DNA from 2 places in the Thiomonas sp. FB-Cd genome. Region 2 is predicted to be linked to the other one. Evidence: predicted binding sites of a transcription regulator. Region 2 holds the regulator's gene; the other holds the start of a gene.
The links. Region 2 encodes LexA, which represses DNA repair genes until DNA is damaged. Its sites were predicted from a motif close to ACTGTATNNNNATACAGT; they were not measured.

Region 1 (3,208 bases), on a different contig from region 2:
GTTTCGAGCGCCAACGCGGCCGGCATCCGAGGCGACGAGGGGCCGCAGTACCCCAGACTGTCCACAGTTTCGAGTGTCAATGCTGCCAGCACGGCCCCCTCGCAGGCGCCAGATGGTGGGTTCAAGCAGACGGTGGTGTTTGGCGACAGCTTGTCCGATGATGGCGCTTACACGCTGGCTGCGGTCAGCATTTATAGCGTTGCGCCGTACAACGTCGCGTTCGATGGCTTGCCTTACCCCGAAGGGGGGCAATTCACGGTGAACGGCGCGCCTTCCGGCAATTGGACCACCATCCTTGCCCAGGACCTCGGGTTGCGTATGACGCCGAATCTTGTGGGCTATGGTTCGCCGCAGGGGGCGGTCTATCTGACTCCGTTTGGCGTAACGACGAATGTCACTCAGGCACTTTGCGCCTTCGCCTTGCAGGGTTCGTGCACGGACTTTGCCGAGGGCGGCTCCATGGTTCGCAACCCGGACGGCATCGGGCACGCTCAAGGAGCTCTGACGATCCCGGTGACCCAGCAGGTGCGAAATTACCATGCCCAGTTTGGAGCGTTCAATCCAAGCCAGCTCATCACCGTCTTTGCCGGAAACAACGATGTTTTTGCCGCGCTAGCCAATCTCAGCACGCAGGTGCAAAGCGCTGTGACCGAAGCGGTGGCCGAGGCGGCCCAGGCAGGATCCCCGCTGACGCAGGACCAGGTCGCTGCCGTGCAGCAGAGGGCCACGCTGCACGCACTGACAGTGGCGCAGTCCACTGTGGCGGCAGCAGCGGATCAACTTGCGGCGGTGGTTCAGAAGATCATTGCCATGGGGGGGCAGTACGTCATGGTGTACACCTTGCCCAACTCTTCACTTTCCCCATTTGGGCAGTCACTGTCGGGCGGCACGACCTGCAACAATCAGGATCCCGCCCAACCCTGCTACATCCTGTCCAGGCTCGTCAAGGTGTTTAACCAGCGCTTGCTGAACCAACTGCAGGGCAGGCCAGTCAAAATGATCGACGGCTATGCACTGTTCAATCAGGAAATCGCGCAGCCTGCGCAGTTCGGCTTTACCAATGTCACGACGCCGTGGTGCAACATGCAGCTCGTGCCGAGTTCCCTGCTTTGCAACGTGAACACGCCGAACGCTGCTGCGGGAGCAAACCCTTCCAATCTTGGGAGTTGGCTGTTTGCGGATACAGTGCACCCGACGCCTGCGGGCTACCAAGTCATCGCTGCTGCGACCTTGCATGCCATGGCGGGGTTCGGCTGGGCACCATGACGGCGATCAACAGGTCAACGATTGGGCTTGAGTCACCCAGTGGAGTTCGATCCGGCAGTTCAAAGCTGACATTGTCCCGGTCAAGGCGCAGCTCACCATTGACCTCAGCGCTTTGGGCCGCGGTCGGGGCTGATGGTAAGCATCATCCCGCCCAATCCGTCGACGGCAGAGCGAGGCCAGGAAATCCCAATGCTCAGACAGTGCGCCGGACCGGCGTGCGCTGATCAGCCACGCGACCTGTCGGCCCATCCGTCAACGCAGGACCGTGCGCACCGTGCTGAGGCCTTCGCTCGCTCGTGGGCATGGCATCACAATGCTCGGTGCCTGCGCGGCCGGCTTGCAGGTGTGCACAATGAGCGCCGCAGTCTCCGAAGGCAGGCATAAAGCTCCGCTTGGCGGGGTGCGTGCAATGAGGCTGTAGGTTTATACAGTTATGGTAAATTGTGCCCTATCGTGAAACAAATGGGGCTTGAGAAATGGAACAGGGCAAGGGCATGATGAACGCAGAAAAGTCAAAAGCGCTGGCAGCGGCCTTGTCGCAGATCGAGAAGCAGTTCGGCAAGGGGTCAATCATGCGCCTGGGCGAAGGCGAGGTGGTTGAAGACATTCAAGTGGTCTCCACGGGCTCATTGGGTCTGGACATCGCGCTTGGCGTGGGCGGCTTGCCGCGTGGGCGCGTGGTGGAAATCTATGGGCCGGAGTCATCGGGCAAGACCACGCTGACCCTGCAAGTCATCGCCGAGATGCAAAAACTCGGCGGTGTGTGCGCTTTCATCGACGCTGAGCACGCGCTGGATTCGCAGTACGCGCAAAAGCTGGGTGTGAACCTGCAGGACTTGCTCATCTCTCAGCCCGATACCGGAGAGCAGGCGCTGGAAATCGCCGACGCCCTGGTGCGATCGGGTTCGGTGGATCTGATTGTGATTGATTCGGTTGCGGCCCTCACGCCGAAGGCCGAGATCGAGGGCGAGATGGGTGACTCGTTGCCCGGCTTGCAGGCGCGACTCATGAGCCAGGCGCTGCGCAAGCTCACCGGCACCATCAAGCGCACGAACTGCCTGGTCATTTTCATCAATCAGATCCGCATGAAAATCGGCGTGATGTTTGGCAACCCGGAAACCACCACGGGTGGCAACGCGCTGAAGTTTTACGCCTCGGTACGCCTGGATATACGCCGCATCGGTGCCATCAAGAAGGGTGAAGAGGTCATTGGCTCGGAGACGAAGGTCAAGGTTGTGAAGAACAAGGTTGCGCCGCCGTTCAAACAAGCCGAGTTCGATATTCTCTACGGTGAAGGGATCTCCCGCGAGGGGGAGATCATCGACCTCGGCGTGACGGCGAAAGTCGTGGACAAGTCCGGGGCCTGGTACGCATACAAGGGCGAGAAGATCGGTCAGGGCAAAGACAACGCCCGCGAGTTTCTCAAGGAGAATCCAGCCATTGCCCGTGAGATTGAGAATGCCGTGCGGGAGCAACTTGGCGTTCCGGGCATGCAACCGGCGGTTGAGCCCCAGATGGATGAGTAAGTCTGCCGCTGTTGTGCGTCGTGCGCAGCCCTGGCAAATCCCCTTCGGTGCTCGCAGGGAGCGCCAGGGAGCACTCCAGGGCCGCGTGTGTCGAGGCGCTTGCCCGCGCTTGCCCGGTTGGTAATTCGTCATGGCTGCGCCGGCGCCAAGCCTCAGAGCCCGTGCCCTGCGCCTGTTGGCAACGCGCGAGTACAGTCGCATTGAGCTCGAGCGCAAACTCGCACGCACGATCAAGCCCAGCGAGAACGAATCTGCACCCGATCTCGCGGCTCTTGCCGCGTTGCTTGACGAGCTGCAGACCTTGGGGCTGCTCGACGAGCAGCGTTTCGCCGAGTCATTGGCACGCAGGCGCCAAGCCAAGTATGGCCGCCAGCGGATCGCTCTTGAACTCCGCAGCCATGGTTTGGACGGTGATC
Region 2 (3,208 bases):
GCTGGCGGGGCCGGACGCGGATCAAGCATTAGCCACCAAAACAGCAAACCGTCGAACACCATGCTCCAGTTCATGAACTGGTACAGGGGCGTATTGAGCATGACACCGACGTGAATGACGGGCACGAGCCAGAACACGACGAGCCCCGAAAACATCGCTGCTGCAACCCACGCGTTGAGCATGAAATTTGTCATCCCCCGCATGGGCGCCCACCGCATCAGCGGTACGAGCCAGCGGCTGCGCACGCCTGCCCCAATGCCCGCGCGCCAAGTTGGCACCGGCCAGGCAAACATCACGAGCAAGGGCCCCAAGTCATGCAGCGCCATCTGCTGCAGCATGTGGATGAAGAACTGGTGCTCTGCGTAATAGTCCCATTGCGTTTGCAGCCCCAGGTAGATGAGCGACCAACCCAGCCAGAACCACATCTGCTTCCACCAAGACGTGCGCCGCCGCAGGCTGCCGCGGAGATATAGCAGCGCGCCACCCAGCAAAAACACGGCCATCGGAAAGGACGGATACCAGGGCTGAAACCAGTGCAGCAAAGCGCTCATGGGCGACGACAGGCAAAGATCGGCGAAAGGCCGCCAGCATAAACCGTTCCGCCAGCGGTGATGCTGCGCACTCAGGCATGACGCCGATGAGGTTCGCACGGCAACGGACCACAGTCGCATGACGGCCGTTGCGCGCTGGGCGCCTCTCGCGCTGTTTTGCACCATGCATCAGGCGCTGCGGGTTCCACCAAAAACAAGGGTCAAACTCCCCCAGACCGGAAAAGCCGCGCCATTGATGCACGCCACTGCTGCGACGCCAACCCGGAAGATTCTCGAATGCGGGCCTGATGTTGCCACCGGGTCCCACCGGCCACGCTTGTTGGTCACAATCCCCTGTTGTGCCCTGCAGAAATGTGCCACTTCATTTGACTTAAAACATGATTCCATTTGCATCTTTCGGCTTCAATAGTTGTCATTCACGAAGTTCATTGGTCTACAGGGCGGTGGGGATGACTGTGTGTGCACGAGGCGAGAATGGATTCGCACGCGCCTTCGACGGCGTATCCCCCTTCAGGACCGTTCGGGGCCACAACAAGGGGAACTCCATGTCATCGATGATTTCGTGCTGTGATTTCTGTGATCGGGAAATCGAGGCGATAGCCGCCGGGACGGTTCGCGTGCTGCCCCCGGTGTTCAAGAACTTCGGACGATTGGCGCATTTCCGTGGTCAGGTCAGCACCGTGCAGTGCTGCGAAGACAACACGCAGGTACGAGCGGCGTTGGAAACGGCCGGTATGGCGCGCATTCTTGTGGTGGATGGCGGCAGCTCGCTGCGCCATGCTCTTTTTGGTGGCAATCTGGCGATGCTTGCCGCGCGCAATGGCTGGGCAGGCGTCGTCATCGATGGTTGTGTGCGCGACGTGCCTGAAATTGCCACGGCGCCCATTGGCGCGCGCGCCTTGGCAGCCATACCCATGCCGCCGCGCAAGCTCGGCGGGGGGCAGCGCGACGTCCCTGTACGTATCCAAGGCGTCTGGGTCAGCCCTGGAAATTGGCTCTATGCCGATGCCGACGGCATGCTTGTCAGCGACACGCCGTTGCATCTGCCCAGCACACCCACCGAACCCTCTGGCGTCTGATCGGCGCCTTTACGCCTACAGCGTATTGCGGATAAGCCCGACGGCCAGCCCCTCGATCGCAAACGCTTGGTCGGGGCGCACCACGATCGGCGAGAAGTCGGGGTTTTCCGGTAACAGCTCGACATGGCCGGCCTTGCGCTGCAGACGCTTGACCGTGACCTCATCACCAATTCGGGCCACAACGATTTGTCCATTGCGCACGTCCTGCGTTTGCCTGACCGCCAACAGATCACCGTCGAAAATGCCCGCACCCTGCATACTCATGCCTTTGACCTTGAGAAGGTAATCGGGTCGCGCCTTAAACAGGTGCGCCTCGACCGCGATGCTTTGCTCGATATGCTCCTGCGCCAGGATCGGATGCCCGGCAGCTACGCGCCCGACCAGCGGGAGCATCAATTGCTCCATCCCCGGCAATGCGCGCGCAAGAATCCCAGGCGGCCTGACCGTCGGACGGGCCGCGCTCGTGAGACGGATGCCGCGCGATGCGCCCGGGGTCAGTTCGATCATGCCCTTGCGCGCGAGTGCATGCAGGTGATCTTCGGCTGCATTGGCCGAGCGAAAGCCGAGTTCGGCGGCGATCTCGGCCCGGGTCGGTGGGTAACCTGTACGCTCGATTGCCTTGGCAATCAGAGTCAAGATTTCGCTCTGGCGCGCGGTAAGCTTGCTGTTCGACGTCCGCATGGATGGGGCACTCCTCAAGGACAAGGGCTGTAGGCCAAGCCTACTGTCATCAATAACAGTATGTATTTTTATCCAGATATGAAAAATTTGCAACCCTCTGACACCGCTCGGCTCCCCAAGGTCCTCGTGCTGGGCACAGGCGGCACGATTGCCGGCGTGTCGACCGACCATCCCGCCCAGGGGGCCTACCGCGCGGCAGCGCTCGACATCGGGCAACTTGTCGCCGCAGCGCCTGGCATCGAACGGCTTGCGGCCCTGCAGGCCGAGCAACTCGCGAGCCTCGACAGCAAGGACATGCGAGTGCAAGTCTGGGGCGCGCTTGCCTCGCGCATTGCTGCGTGGCGTGAACAACCCGACGTGGCTGGCTGTGTGATTACCCACGGCAGCGACACCGTGGAGGAGACCGCATATTTCCTGCAATGCGTCTTGCCTGCAGGCAAGCCGGTCGTGCTGACGGCCGCGATGCGACCGGCGACCGCCTTGTCAGCCGACGGGCCGCGTAACCTCTATGACGCGGTGCAAGTTGCGGCCAGCGCCGATGCCGCTGGCCGCGGCGTGCTGTGCGTTGTGCATGGCCGCGTGCATGGGGCCTGCGACATCACCAAGGCGCATCCCACAGCCCTGGACGCCTTCAGCTCCGGCGAACGGGGTCCGCTGGGCTTCGCCGGCTCCCAAGGCGTCCTGTTCACACGAAACGTTCCAGCTCCAAATGTCGCGTGCCTGCTCCCGATCCCCCCGGCACAACCCTGGCCGCGCGTGGAACTGGTGAGCAGTCATGCCGGGGCAGACGGCGCCATGGTCCGGGCATTGCTCGCCGCATCCTCGCGGGGCGAGTTGGTGCCGCCGCTGGCGGGTCTGGTCGTGCAGGGCACCGGCGGCGGAACCGTGCACGAGGAT

Region 1: recA (recombinase RecA) is a predicted target of LexA. The motif match lies at 1,681-1,698, and genes of this name have one in related genera.

Annotation. Positions count from the first base shown of each region.
Region 1 covers NZ_JPOE01000005.1:624,964-628,171, reverse strand. The annotation lists gene CD04_RS0116630 (SGNH/GDSL hydrolase family protein) at 1-1,266, shown strand, start outside; gene recA (recombinase RecA) at 1,743-2,792, shown strand; gene CD04_RS0116620 (regulatory protein RecX) at 2,923-3,208, shown strand, end outside.
Region 2 covers NZ_JPOE01000002.1:790,606-793,813, reverse strand. The annotation lists gene CD04_RS0103885 (cytochrome c oxidase assembly protein) at 1-551, opposite strand, end outside; gene rraA (ribonuclease E activity regulator RraA) at 1,097-1,630, shown strand; gene lexA (transcriptional repressor LexA) at 1,646-2,311, opposite strand; gene CD04_RS0103870 (asparaginase) at 2,372-3,208, shown strand, end outside.